One region of the Rhizobium sp. RAF36 genome, then DNA from elsewhere that is predicted to be linked to it. Evidence: riboswitches for the same ligand, from Rfam matches in the RefSeq annotation. Region 1 holds a riboswitch; the other holds the start of a gene.

Region 1 (7,396 bases):
GCCCATGACCCAGACGACCTTCACGATCCTGCTCGGCGGCGAGCTGACGCCGACAGAGCGGCTGCGAAATGCGATTGCCGGCAGCCGCTTCATCGCGGCCGATGGCGGCATGCGGCATGCGGCAGAGCTCGGCGTCGTGCCGGAGCTCTGGGTGGGTGATTTCGATTCCACCGCACCGGATCTCGAAGGTGCGTTTCCGAGCGTGCCGAAGCAGCCCTATCCCGCGGCCAAAGCTTCGACGGATGGCGAGATCGCTGTTTCCGAAGCGATAGCCCGCGGCGCCAAACGGCTGATCCTTGCCGGTGCGCTGGCGGGTGAGCGGTCCGACCATGCGCTTCAGCACCTTCTCTATGCCGTCAGCCTCGCCGAACACGGTATCGACCTGTTGCTCACTTCGGGGCTGGAGGAAGCGGTTCCGCTTCTTTCAGGTTCCATCGAGCTCGACCTGCCGAAGAACAGCCTGTTCTCGGTTCCCGGTTTCAGCGAATTGCGTGGTCTCTTCATCGAAAACGCGCGCTATCCGCTCTCGGATTTCCATTTGCCGTTCGGCTCGTCGCGTACCATTTCCAATGTGGCAGAAGGCAAGGTTCGGTTCACGCTCGGCAGTGGCCGCGCGATCGTCCTTGCCCGCCCCTATGACCTTTCCGGAGTCTGATCCTTGGCGCCTCCCATTCTCAAACTGGACGACATCTTTCTGAGCTTCGGCGGCGCGCCGTTGCTGGCGGGCGCAAGCCTGCAGGTCGAGCCGGGCGACAAGATCTGCCTCGTCGGCCGCAACGGTTCCGGCAAGTCGACGCTGCTGAAGATCGCTGCCGGCATTGCCGAGGCGCAGTCCGGCGAGGTGTTCCGGCATCCCTCCTCGACGGTCCGATATCTTGAGCAAGCTCCTGATTTCGGAAGTTTTGCAACGGTGCAGGCCTATGCCGAGGCCGGGCTTGGGCCGGGCGACGATCCCTATCGCGTCACCTATCTTCTGTCGCATCTCGGCCTCACCGGCGAGGAAGACCCGAAGAACCTTTCTGGCGGCGAAGCCCGCCGCGCAGCACTTGCCCGCGTCATGGCGCCGGAGCCGGATATCCTGCTGCTCGACGAGCCGACCAACCATCTCGACCTGCCGACCATCGAATGGCTGGAAGGCGAACTTCAGAAGACGCGCAGCGCCCTCGTTCTGATCTCGCACGACCGCCGTTTCCTTGAAAAAGTATCGACGGCGACGGTCTGGCTGGACCGCGGCACGTCCCGGCGCCTCGATAAGGGCTTTGGGCATTTCGAGGCCTGGCGCGATCAGGTTCTGGAAGCTGAAGAGCTGGAGCAGCACAAGCTCGGCAAGTCGATCGAGCGTGAGGAGCACTGGCTGCGCTATGGGGTAACCGCGCGGCGCAAGCGCAACATGCGCCGCCTCGGCGAACTGCAGACCATGCGCTCGCAATATCGCGGCCACAAAGGTCCGCAGGGCACCGTTCAGGCGAGCGTTTCGGATGCGCAGGAATCCGGAAAGCTCGTCATCGAGGCGGACAAGATCACCAAGACATACGGCGAGCGGCCGATCGTGACGCCGTTCTCCATTCGCGTGCATCGCGGCGACTGCATCGGTCTTGTCGGGCCGAACGGCGCGGGCAAGACGACGCTGCTGAAGATGCTGACTGGCCAGCTGGTGCCCGACAGCGGCACCGTGAAGCTCGGCACCAATCTCGAAATCGCAACGCTCGACCAGAAGCGCGAGGAACTCAACCTCGATGATACGCTGGCCAATTACCTGACCGATGGCCGCGGCGAGAACCTGCTCGTCAACGGCGAGCAGCGCCATGTGACCGGCTACATGAAGGAATTCCTGTTCCAGCCTGAGCAGGCGCGCACGCCGATCAAGAACCTCTCCGGCGGTGAGCGCGCGCGGCTGATGCTGGCGCGGATCCTGTCGCGGCCGACCAACCTTTTGATCCTCGACGAGCCGACCAACGACCTCGATATCGAAACGCTCGACCTGCTGCAGGAAATCGTTGCCGGCTTTCCGGGCACGGTTATTCTCGTCAGCCACGACCGTGACTTCCTCGACCGTACCGTGACCTCGACGATTGCGCCCGCCGTTCCGGATGCGCCCGATGGCCGCTGGATCGAATATGCCGGCGGCTATTCCGACATGATGGCGCAGCGGAAAGGCGCGCTGGATGAGCGGCGGAGGGCAGATAAGGCTGCCGAAAAGGTAAAGGCGGAAGCTTCGCCTTCTGCCGAGGCGCCGAAGGGTAAGGGTAAGCTTTCGTTCAAGCAGAAGTTCGCACTCGAGAACCTGCCGAAAGAAATGGCCAAGGCTGAGGCCGAGATCGCCAAGCGCGAAGAGAAGATGGCCGACCCGAACCTCTTCACCAAGGATCCGGCGACCTTCAACAAGCTTGCCGCCGAGATGGAAAAGCTGCGCGACAGCGTGACGAAGATGGAAGAAGAATGGCTTGAGCTGGAAATGCTGAGGGAGGAGATCGAAGGCTGAGTCTCACGTTTCCTTGATTCGCCGGTGTCCCGGTGCGGCTCTAGAGTCCGCTCCGGCAGCCGGGGATATGCCTGCTATCGTGGCGACAAGGAATAGTCATATGTCTCGCAAGCTTTCTTCCGCATTTCTGACGGCGCTCGCCGCCGCAGTCATCAGCTTTTCAACCGTTCAGTCCAGCCAGGCCGACGATACGCAGCGTGTCCGCATTCGCGGCATCGTCGAGAGCCTCAACGGCGATGTGCTGACCATCAAGACCCGCGATGGAACCGACCAGTCGATCGCCATGCAATCGGGCTTCCGGGTTGGCGGCATCCAGCGGGCGGCCGTCGATGACATCAAACCGGGCGATTTCGTCGGCGTCGGCTCGATGCCGAAGGGCAGCGGGCCGAATGACGCGCTGCAGGTGATGATCTTCCCGGCATCGATGAAGGGTACCGGCGAGGGTAACCGCCCCTGGGATGCCAAGCCGAATACCGAGATGACCAACGCGACCGTCAGCACCGCCGTCAAGGCGATCAACGGCAAGACGATCACGCTCACCTACCAGGGCAAGGAAAAGACCATTGCCATCCCTGATGGCACACAGGTCGTCACCATCGCTTCGGCGACTAAGGACGATCTGAAGCCAGGCGCGGCGGTGATCGTCAACGCCGAAAAGGCTGCCGACGGCAGCGTCTCCTCGAAACAGGTCTCGGTCGGTCTCAGCGGCGTTCAGCCGATGTAATTCGCTAGATAACCGGTGCCGCTGCGGGGCGGCCGGTGCCGGTTTTCGGCGGTGGCGGCGGTTCTTCTGTCTTGGAGGCGATCGCTTCCAGATGGAGAACCTTCGGCTTCAGGATCTCCATATAGATCTCCGAGCGGCCGATATAGATCATCGATGTTTCCGGCAGCGCCGTCAGCAGTTTGGTGAGCGTCGCCTGCCATTCCGGCTCCAGGCCTTCAAGCACTTCGTCGAACACCACCCAGCGCGGCCGCACGAGCAGAAGCCGGGCAAAGCCGATGGCCTTCTGCTCGTCTGAATCTAGAACCTTGTCCCAGCGCGCCCGCGTGTCGAGGCGGCTGATCAACTGACGCAGCCCGGCTTTCTCCAGAGCGGCCTCGATATCCTCGTTCTTGTAGGAACCGGCCGGTTCGGGGAAGGAGAGCGCCTCGCGCAGCGTACCGCCGGGGATATAGGCGACCTGGGGGACGAACAGGATGTCGTCTGAGGGCGGCAGGCCCATCGTGCCGCTGCCGCAGGGCCAGAGGCCGGCCATCGCCTGGAAGAGAAGCTTCCGATTGACGTTGTGATCGCCGTTGATCATCACCTTCTCGCCGGCCTTCAGCGTCACATCGGGCTCGTGCAGGCGGAAGCCGCCGCACTGATCGACTTCTTCGCCGAGCTTGGCGGCGATGGTGACGTTCTTCATCACAAGCCTGTCGGCAGCCGTATCCTCGTAGGCGATGACATTCTTCGGATTGAGCGGCTCATCCATATGCTCAAGCGCATGGCGGAAATCGGTCACGCGGTTCAGCGTCGCGCGCCATTCGGCGATCGGGCCGAAATTGGCGACATACCAGCGCAGCGCCGTATTGACCTGGTTGAAGGCGCCGACCGACATCATCAGCTCACCGAAGGTCAGGCCGCCGGAGAAATAGGCGGGTGCTGCGACGATGATCGGGATGACGATGACCAGCCAGCCGTAACCGGCGGAAACCCAGGTCAGGTTGGTATTGGCCATGGTCAGCCGCTTGAGCACAGCGAGAACCGTGCTGATATCGGTATTGATGCGCTGGCGCTCGTTTTCCTCGCCTCTGGCGACGGTAATCGCCGGCATGTTCTCGTTGGCGTGCATCAGCGAGAAGCGGAGTTCGGCTTCCTTGGAGAAGCGCTCGGCGTTGATCGGCACCAGCTTTCTGCCGACGATCTGGCTGAGGATCGATGCCGACGCGGCATAGAAGACGGCGGCCCAGACCATGTAACCGGGGATGGCGAAGGAATAGGTGCGGAAGTGGAAGACGAAGCCGCTCGACAGTTCCCAGAGCACGCCGATGAAGCTGACGAGAAGGATCGTCGACTGGATGAGGCCGAGAACGAGGCCGGTGGTGCTTTCGGCAAGGTTGCGGGCATCCTCGTGCAGGCGCTGGTCCGGATTGACGCCGATCAGCCCGCTTGAGGCGAGCCGCAAGGCCCGCTTGTGCTTCAGCCATTGATCGACGAGATCGCGGGTCAGGCCCTCGCGCATATAGAGCGCCGTCATCTGGTTCAGCCAGGCCTGGCCGACATTGAGAAGCAGCAGGGAGCCGGCGATCAAACCGAAAATCTGAAGCTGATGGAAGAATTCGCCGACATCGCGCCGCTGCAGCGAATCGTAGAACGGCGCGTTCCAGCGGTTGAGAACGACCTGGCCGTAGGCCGTCGCCAAGATGACGAACATAAGGATAGCGGCGAGAGACAGGATCTTGCCGCGCACTTTCGAAGCCCAGAAGGCTAAAAACATCAATTTGAGGCGATAGCCGAGGCTGAGATCGTATCCGACCCTATCTTGCCGCTGGCCGACAGCCCCGCCTTTGGCGTCGTCCGTCATCATGCATTCCTGTACAGCATCATCCCTGATTAACATGGTAGCGCGTGCTGTCCATCAACAGATTCTACCAGTCATTAATGCGTGAGTTACCTAGCTCAAAGTGCAGGCTGCGAATCACGATTGATTCGCGGCGCTGTCAGCGCTATCTAGAGGATCGTGGTGATTTGGCCGGCCGGCTTGCAGCCACGTTAAATAAGTCGCTAAAGGGCCGCGTGCGGACCGGTAGCGATTCTTTTTTCGCCACCGGTTTTTTTATTTGCCGGTTGTCCTGTTCGATCGAGTGAATGCAATGCCCATCAAGATTCCTGACACGCTGCCCGCTTTCGAAACCCTCGTTCAGGAGGGTGTGCGGGTGATGACTGAGACAGTGGCTATCCGCCAGGATATCCGCCCGCTTCAGATCGGGCTTCTCAACCTCATGCCGAACAAGATCAAGACTGAAGTGCAGATGGCGCGCCTTGTCGGCGCCTCGCCGCTGCAGGTCGAGCTGTCGCTGGTCAGGGTCGGCAACCACAAGGCCAAGAATACGTCGGAAGACCATCTGCTGGCCTTCTACCAGACCTGGGAAGAGGTGAAGCATCGCAAGTTCGACGGCTTCATCATCACCGGCGCGCCGATCGAGCTGATGCCCTTCGAGGACGTCAACTACTGGAGCGAGATGCAGGAGATCTTCGAATGGACGAAGACCAACGTGCATTCGACGATGAATGTCTGCTGGGGCGCGATGGCGGCGATCTATCACTTCCACGGCGTTCCCAAGCATGAGCTGAAGGAGAAGGCATTCGGCGTTTATCGCCACAAGAACCTGAAACCGTCCTCGGTCTATCTCAACGGCTTCTCGGACAATTTCGAGATTCCGGTGTCGCGCTGGACGGAAGTGCGCCGCGGCGACATCGAGAAGGCGCAGGGTCTCGAGATCCTGATGGAATCAAACGAGATGGGCGTCTGTCTGGTTCAGGAAGAGGCGAGCAAACGCCTCTACATCTTCAACCATGTCGAATACGATTCGACGTCGCTGTCTGACGAATATTTCCGCGACGTGAATGCTGGCGTGCCGATCAAGATGCCGCACAACTACTTCCCGCATAATGATCCGGCGCTGCCGCCGCAAAATCGCTGGCGCAGTCATGCACATCTGCTGTTCGGCAACTGGATCAATGAAATCTATCAGACGACGTCCTACGACCTTAACAAGATCGGCACGAAAATCTGACGGCTTATCAATCTGTTGATGCTATGCCGCTGCCTTTGCCGCAGCGGCATTTCTTTTTTGGCATTGGCAGTTGCGGTTCGCGGCAAATGGGGGCAGTTTCGCTGCCGGATGCGAACAGATTTCAGGACGATTGTATAATGGCGGAAGAGCTCAAGCGGGAAGTTTTCGGAACGACGAAAGACGGAGAAACCGTCTATCGTGTCGAGATCAAAGGCGGCGGTCTGACGGCCAAGATCATGAGCTGGGGCGCTGTCATTCAGGATCTCAGGCTCGACGGCCACGATGCCCCGCTGCTTCTCGGCTTCGACAATTTTGCCGACTATCCTGCCTACTCCTCCTATTTCGGTGCGACGCCCGGACGCTGCGCCAACCGCATCGGCGGCGGCAAGTTCACGCTCGACGGCAAGGCCTACCAGCTGGAGCTCAACGAAAAGGGTGTCTCGCACCTGCATGGGGGCAGCGATAACATTGCCAAGCGCAACTGGACGATCGTCGAGCATGCCGTCGATCGCGTTGTCCTGAAGATCGTCGATCCCGATGGCCGCGCCGGCTATCCGGGCAATTGCACTATCCAGGCGACCTACCGCGTTCACGGCAACGGCGAGTTCTCGATCGTCTATGAATCGACGTCCGACCAACCGACGCTCGCCAATGTCTGCCAGCATGCCTATTTCAATCTCGACGGCCGAGACGACGCGCTCGGCCACGACATCATGATCGCGGCCGATCACTATCTGCCGACCGACGAGCGGCAGATCCCGACAGGGGAACTGCGCCCGGTCGACGGCACGGCTTTCGATTTCCGCGAAATGGCGCCGATGAAGCGTTTCGAAGGTTCGGAACAGGCGCTCTACGATCATAATTTCTGCCTGTCGAAGGAGCGTGTCGCCAAGCGCACCGCCGTGCTGGCCCGCAGCCTCAATTCCGGCGTGTCGATGGAAGTGCGGACGACCGAACCTGGCGTGCAGTTCTATGCCGGCTTCAAGCTGAATGTCGCCGTGCCCGGTCTGGACGGCCGCAAGTACGGACCGTTCGCCGGCTTCTGCCTGGAGACACAGGTCTGGCCGGATGCGATCAATCACGAGGGCTTCCCGAATGCCGTGCTACGGCCGGGCGAGGTCCTGCGGCAGGAAA
Region 2 (7,396 bases), on a different contig from region 1:
GGCGATCTCGTCGCCCATATCGAGACTCCTTTCCCGGAGCACCTCGAAGGCCTGCGCGCCGATTTCAACAGCTCGGTCAGCAAGCTCAACGGCACGATGAATGCCGTCGGCGCCAATGCCCGCGCAATCGGCGCAGGTGCCAACGAAATCCGCTCCTCGGCCGACGAGCTGTCGCGCCGCACCGAACAGCAAGCGGCTTCCGTCGAACAGACGGCCGCAGCACTCGAGCAGATCACCACAACGGTACGGGATGCCGCCCGCCGTGCCCAGGAAGCCAGTGAGCTGGTGACACGCATGCGCAGCGGCGCCGAAAAATCCGGCGCCATCGTGCAGAAGGCGGTCGGCGCGATGCAGCAGATCGAGCAGTCGTCGGTGGAGATCGGCAACATCATCGGCGTCATCGACGACATCGCCTTCCAGACCAACCTGCTGGCCCTCAATGCAGGTGTCGAGGCGGCGCGTGCCGGGGAAGCTGGCAAGGGCTTTGCGGTCGTTGCCCAGGAAGTCCGTGAACTCGCCCAGCGTTCGGCCAATGCCGCCAAGGAAATCAAGGCGCTGATAACCAATTCCGGCACGCATGTGCAGACCGGCGTGGCGCTTGTTGGCGAAACCGGGAAGGCGCTGGATGCGATCGTCCACGAAGTGCAGGAGATCAACCAGCACGTTCACGCCATCGCTGAGGCCGCGCGCGAGCAATCGACCGGCTTGCAGGAGATCAACACGGCCGTGAACACCATGGACCAGGGCACGCAGCAGAATGCCGCGATGGTCGAGGAAAGCACCGCCGCCAGCCACAGCCTGGCAACCGAAGCGGCATCGCTGAACAACCTTCTTTCAGAGTTCAGGCTGACCGGAACTGGTGGCTTTGCCGCCGCGGCACCCGCCTCCAATTCCGCTCCGCGCCCTGCCGCAGCACCTCGCCCGGCGCAGGCCCGCACAGCCACCCCGCGTCCGGCCTCGATCCGCGTTGCCAACGAAGGAACCGCAAGGCCCGCCGCATCACCGGCGCGCGCACTCGGCCAGAAACTCGCCAGCGCCTTCGGCAAAAGCAGCCCTGCGGCGGAAAGCAAAGAAGCCGACTGGACGGAGTTCTGAGCGACCGGACATCGAAGCGCCAAATGAGCGGCTCCGGCCGCTCATTTCATTTTAAGTGCAGGGAAAACTGGAGCGGGTGAAGGGAATCGAACCCTCGTATTCAGCTTGGGAAGCTGCTGCTCTACCATTGAGCTACACCCGCATGCCCGAAGCCTTCCAACAGATGGGAGGCGGTGTCAAGGCTGTCAGATGCGGAAGTGTTTCGAGAGCTTGAGGCCTTGGGCCTGGTAGTTGGAGCCGAGGCCGGAGCCGTAGAGGCTTTCGGGTTTTTCCAGCATGTGCTCGTAGATCAGGCGACCGACGATCTGGCCGTCTTCGAGGATGAAGGGGACCTCGTGGCTGCGGACTTCGAGAACGGCGCGGCTGCCGCGACCGCCCGCCGGTGCGTGGCCGAAGCCCGGGTCGAAGAAGCCGGCATAGTGGACTCGGAATTCGCCGACCAGGGGATCGAAGGGCGTCATCTCGGCGGCGTAATGCGGCGGGACATGCACGGCTTCGCGCGAGACGAGGATATAGAACTCGTCCGGGTCGAGGATCAGCTCGTTGCGGCCGCGGCTATAGAGCGGCTCCCAGAAATCGAAGATGTCGTGCTGGGCTTTCTTGTCGACGTCGACGACGGCAGTGTGGTGCTTGCCGCGGTAGCCGATCAGGCCTTCCTTGTCGCCGGCGAGATCGATCGACAGCGCGATGCCGCCGCCTGAGACGTTCGGCTTGGCGCTCGCGACCAGCGTCTCGCTGTCATGCAGCGCCTGAAGGTCCGGTTCGCCGAGAATGGAATGGCCGACGCGGAAGCGGATCTGCGACAGGCGCGAGCCGCGGCGCACGACGATCGGGAAGGTGCGCGGCGAGATTTCGAGATAGAGCGGGCCGGAATAACCGGCCGGAATCTTGTCGAATTCCTGCGCGTAGTCGGTGATGACGCGGGTGAAGATATCGAGGCGGCCGGTGGAGCTCTTCGGATTGGCGGAGGCCGACATGCCCGCCGGCAGATCCACACGCTCCATCAAGGGAACGATATAGACGCAGCCGGTTTCGAGAACAGCCCCTTCGGAGAGGTCGATGACATGCAGGCTCAGGCGATCGAGCTTGTCCGACACCAGATGCGAAGGGCCAGGCATGAAGCTGGCGCGCACCCGGAACGCCTTGGCGCCGAGGCGCAAGTCGAGGCTTGCCGGCTGGATCTGGTCACGGTCAAGTTCCCGTTCGGAGATCAGGCGGCCGGTCTCAAACAACGCAGCAATGGCACGGTCGGCCAGAATTCCAGTTTCGCGAGCCATCATGCTCCATCCATAGTTCGTGGCCGACAAAACCAAATACGGGGAATTGACGCAAGCAGCTAACGGCAGTATTGCAGCTTTATCCCGTGGTGATTTGGCCGGTCGGCTTGCAGCCACGTTAAATAAGTGGCTAAAAAGACCGGGTATGAAACCGGTCTGCTTTTGCGGCCGGTTTTTTTGTTTTTGAGGTGATGGCATGAGCAAGTCCTGGCGCCCTGCAACCCAACTCGTTCACGGAGGCACTCTGCGCTCGCAATATGGCGAGATGTCGGAGGCAATCTACCTGACGCAAGGTTTCGTCTACGACACGTCGGAGGCGGCCGAGGCCCGTTTCAAGGGCGAGACCGAAGGCTTCATCTACGCCCGCTACGGCAGTCCCACCAACGACATGTTCGAGAAGCGCATGTGCGCACTCGAGGGTGCGGAAGATGCACGCGCCACGGCCTCCGGCATGGCCGCCGTCACAGCTGCAATCCTCTGCCAGCTGAAGGCTGGCGATCATATCGTTGCGGCCCGCGCCCTCTTCGGCTCCTGCCGCTGGGTGGTCGAGACGCTGGCGCCGAAATACGGCATCGAATGCACGCTCGTTGATGGGCGCCATCTGGAGAATTGGGAAAAGGCGATCACGCCGAAGACCAAGGTGTTCTTTCTGGAAAGCCCGACCAACCCGACGCTCGAAATCGTGGATATCGCCGGCGTTGCCAAGCTCGCCAACCAGGTCGGCGCCAAGGTCGTGGTCGACAACGTCTTTGCGACGCCGCTCTTCCAGAAGCCTCTGGAGCTCGGCGCTCACATCGTCATCTATTCGGCGACCAAGCATATCGACGGCCAGGGCCGCTGCCTCGGCGGCGTCGTGCTGTCCGACAAGGCGTGGATCGACGAGCACCTGCACGACTACTTCCGCCACACCGGCCCGGCCATGTCGCCGTTCAATGCATGGACGCTCCTGAAGGGCATCGAGACGCTGCCGCTGCGCGTGGCTCAGCAGACCAGGAATGCCGCAAAGATTGCCGATTTCCTGGCCGAGCAGAAGCAGGTTGCCCGCGTCATTTATCCTGGCCGCAAGGACCATCCGCAGGCCGATATCATCGCCAAGCAGATGACCGGCGGCTCGACGCTGGTCTGCTTCGAGCTGAAGGGCGGCAAGGAAGCGGCCTTCAAGCTGCAGAACGCGCTCGACGTGGTAACGATCTCGAACAATCTCGGCGATACGCGCAGCCTGATCACGCATCCGGCGACGACAACGCACAAGAACCTCTCGGATGAGGCGCGTGCCGAACTCGGCATTTCGGCCGGCACCGTGCGTCTTTCGGCAGGCATCGAAGATACCGACGATCTGCTGGAAGATTTCGCCCAGGCTCTGTCGAAGATCCCGGCTTAAGCAGCAAGCCGCCGGACTTGCCGGTCCGGCGGCCCGCCCCACCTAAAGCTTCAGTCAGCTCTGCTTTATTAGAGTCATTAACTTTGAATGTTAGGATTAACAATCAAAACGGCGTGCAATCGCCTGTATTTGGCTGATGATACGGTGGCATTTCTTGACGGAGCCAATGCCGTATAAGATACGAGTAAGATATCCCGACTAAGGTGTAAGGCATGTACCGGGCCCTCACACGCGATATAGAAGTTGTTGTCGAGCCGTTTTATCTGGAGGAGCAATCCGATCCGGACGACGATCGCTATGTCTGGGGATACCGCATCGTCATCAGCAACAATTCCGGCCTGTCGGTCAAACTCGTCAACCGTTACTGGAACATAACGGACCAGAACGGCGTGGTCGACGAGGTGACGGGACCTGGAGTCGTCGGCGAGCAGCCACGGCTGGAGCCCGGCGATACCTATGAATATTCGTCCGGCTGCCCGCTCGATACGCCATCGGGGCTGATGTTCGGCCATTACCAGATGGAAACGGACGAAGGCGAGCTCTTCGATGTCGAGATACCCGCCTTCTCCCTGGATTCACCCGGCCTTCTCAGAGTGCTGAACTGACCGTCATTCGGCCGGCTGCAGCTCTGCCGGCTCGAAACGATAGGTGGTCGAGCAGAATTCACAGGTGACGGCGATCTCGCCGTTCTCCTGGCTGGCCTCGATCTCCTCCGCCGAAAAGCCCTTCAGAACGCCGCCGATCTTTTCACGCGAACAGCTGCAGCGATCGTAGACCTGCTTGGCCTCGAAAACCCGGACGCCACGCTCATGGAACAGGCGATAGAGCAGCCGCTCGGTTCCGACCAGCGGATCCGTCAGCTCATCGGCATCGATGGTCTCGACCATGGCGCGGGCTTCTGCCCAGGCATCGTCTTCCTTGAGACCCATTGCGAGTTCGTCGCCGTCCCCGCCATGCAGGTCCGGCTGGCGCATGCGCTCGGGCGCTTCCGGCAGGAACTGGGCGACAAGCCCCCCTGCCCGCCAGCGATGCCGCGGCTTGCCGCTGCTGTCGCGGTCGAGAAGTTCGGCAGCCGCCAGACGGACGCGCGTCGGGATCTGCTCCGACTGCCGGAAATAGACACCGGCGATATCCTCGAGCGAGGTACCGTCGAGTTCGACGATGCCCTGATAGGGCTGGCTGAACTTGCCTTGATCGATGGTGAAGGCCAGCACGCCCTTGCCGAGCAGCTGCTCGGGTTCGGTCTGCCCGGCGGCGATCGCCTGATCGAGCAGCGCCTGATCGAAACGCGCATAGGCGCGCACGTTCTCCGGTGTCGCAAAATCGGCGACAAGCAGGTCGACAGGGCCATCGCCCTTGGTCTGTACCGTGAACTTGCCTTCGAATTTCAGCGACGTGCCGAGCAGAACCGTCAGGACCACGACTTCGGCCAGAAGCCGGGCGACGGGTGCGGGATAGTGGTGGCGCTCAAGGATGGCGTCGAGCATCGGGCCGAGCTGGACGGCGCGGCCACGCACATCCAGGCCTTCGACCTGAAAGGGGACGACGTGATCATCGCCGGCGAAATGAAGCTCGTTGAGAGCGGCGGCTGTGTCTGCCATGGTCTTACTCCTAGTCGTCAGAGCGGCAGACCAAGCTGTCTTCCCGCTCGCGCGGCCACCAGGCCATCAGGCCGGATGTGGCGTCCAATATGGTTCAGATCGCGCCCAGGCACCATGCAAGAATCGACTTCTGCGCATGAAGACGGTTTTCCGCTTCATCGAAGACCACGGATTGCGGGCCATCGATCACATCGTCCGTCACTTCCTCACCACGATGGGCGGGCAGGCAATGCATGAACAATGCATCCTTGCCTGCTTTCGCCATCAAAGCCTGATTGACCTGATAAGGCTGGAAGACGTTGTGACCGCGAGCCCGATGTTCCTGATTCATGGAGACCCAGGTATCGGTTACCACGCAATCGGCGCCTTCGACCGCACGGTCGGCATCATGGCTGAGCATGATTTCGGCGCCCTCATTGCGGGCCCAGTTCAGATAGTGATCCTTCGGCTCGGAACCAAGGGGGACAGCCATGTTCATGCGGTAGCCGAAACGGGCAGCTCCTTCGACCAGCGAATGCAGCACGTTGTTGCCGTCGCCGGTCCAAGCGATCGTCTTGCCCTTGACCGGGCCGCGATGCTCTTCGAAGGTCATGATGTCGGCCATGATCTGGCAGGGATGCGTATCATCCGTCAGCGCATTGATCACCGGTACCGTTGCGTGTTCGGCAAGCTCCAGCATGCGGTGATGCTCGGTGGTGCGGATCATGATCGCGTCGACATAGCGCGACAGAACCTTGGCCGTGTCGCCGATCGTCTCGGCGCGGCCGAGCTGCATTTCGGTGCCCGAGAGGAACAGCGTCTCGCCGCCCAGCTGGCGCATGCCGACATCGAAGGAGACGCGCGTCCGGGTGGAGGGCTTTTCGAAGATCATCGCCAGCATTTTGCCGGCCAGCGGCTTGTCGCCCTTGCCTGATTTGAACGCCTGCTTGCGCAGCATCGCGTCGTCCATGATGACGCGCAGATCGGCAGAGCTCATCGCCGAAAGATCGAGGAAGTGTTTGGGGGAAGCCATGTCGTCCTTACCTGTTTGCCCCGGAAGGCATCTATCCGTTCAAGCCGTCTTCTTGGCCTTCGATGCGCGAATGCTTTCGGCAGCCTGCTCAATGCGGGCAAGACCCTCGCGGGCCTCCTCGGCAGTGACGACCAAAGGCGGCAGCAGGCGCACAACGTTGTCGCCGGCGGGCACGCCAAGCAGGTGCGCACCGCGGATGGCAGCCAGAAGTTCGGTCGAGGGAACGGCGGCCTTGATACCAAGCAGCAGACCCTCGCCGCGGATATCCTCGATCACGTCGGGATAGCGGTCCTTGAGCGATGCCAGGCCTTGGCGGAAGATCAGAGCGACGTCGCGAACGTGCTGCAGGAAGCCTTCAGCAAGGACGATGTCGAGCACGGCGCCGCCGACAGCCATGGCGAGCGGGTTGCCGCCATAGGTCGAGCCGTGGGTACCGGCCTTCATGCCGGACGCAGCTTCCGCCGTTGCCAGGCAGGCGCCGAGCGGGAAGCCGCCACCGATGCCCTTGGCGACAGCCATGATATCAGGGGTCACGCCGGACCACTCACAGGCAAAGAACTTACCGGTACGGCCGACGCCGGTCTGGACCTCGTCGAGAATGAGCAGCAGGCCCTTCTCGTCGCAGAGCGCGCGCAGCGCCTTCATGAACTCGGTGGTCACCGGGCGAATGCCACCCTCGCCCTGAACCGGCTCGATAAGAATGCCTGCGGTCGCATCAGTGATTGCGGCGCGGACGGCGTCGATATCACCGAAGGGCACCTGGTCGAAACCCGGCGCCTTGGGGCCGAAGCCTTCCAGATACTTCTCCTGCCCGCCGGCAGCGATCGTTGCCAGCGTCCGGCCGTGGAAGGCGCCTTCGAACGTGATGATATGGAAGCGCTCGGGATGGCCCTTCGAATACTGGTAGCGGCGTGCGGTCTTGATCGCGCATTCCAGGGCTTCCGCGCCGGAATTGGTGAAGAACACCTTGTCGGCGAAAGTCGCCTCCGTCAGCCGCCTGGCGAGCTTTTCCTGCCCGGGGATTTCATAG

Evidence for each region. Region 1 has a riboswitch for S-adenosylmethionine ahead of metA (homoserine O-acetyltransferase MetA). Riboswitches for the same ligand answer to the same signal wherever they lie in the genome.
Region 2: another riboswitch for S-adenosylmethionine. It lies ahead of AB4Z25_RS08085 (O-succinylhomoserine sulfhydrylase); the one in region 1 lies ahead of metA (homoserine O-acetyltransferase MetA).

What each region holds. Positions count from the first base shown of each region.
Region 1 covers NZ_JBFREC010000006.1:201,485-208,880, forward strand. Annotated here, with positions in the region: gene AB4Z25_RS21170 (thiamine diphosphokinase) at 1-655, shown strand, start outside; gene AB4Z25_RS21175 (ABC-F family ATP-binding cassette domain-containing protein) at 659-2,482, shown strand; gene AB4Z25_RS21180 (hypothetical protein) at 2,583-3,206, shown strand; gene AB4Z25_RS21185 (ABC transporter ATP-binding protein/permease) at 3,211-5,049, opposite strand; SAM riboswitch at 5,196-5,273, shown strand; gene metA (homoserine O-acetyltransferase MetA) at 5,339-6,262, shown strand; gene AB4Z25_RS21195 (aldose epimerase family protein) at 6,400-7,396, shown strand, end outside.
Region 2 covers NZ_JBFREC010000002.1:436,498-443,893, reverse strand. Annotated here, with positions in the region: gene AB4Z25_RS08100 (methyl-accepting chemotaxis protein) at 1-1,095, shown strand, start outside; tRNA gene AB4Z25_RS08095 (tRNA-Gly) at 1,164-1,237, opposite strand; gene AB4Z25_RS08090 (2'-deoxycytidine 5'-triphosphate deaminase) at 1,281-2,375, opposite strand; SAM riboswitch at 2,449-2,527, shown strand; gene AB4Z25_RS08085 (O-succinylhomoserine sulfhydrylase) at 2,569-3,753, shown strand; gene apaG (Co2+/Mg2+ efflux protein ApaG) at 3,966-4,358, shown strand; gene AB4Z25_RS08075 (Hsp33 family molecular chaperone) at 4,362-5,354, opposite strand; gene argF (ornithine carbamoyltransferase) at 5,449-6,366, opposite strand; gene AB4Z25_RS08065 (aspartate aminotransferase family protein) at 6,406-7,396, opposite strand, start outside.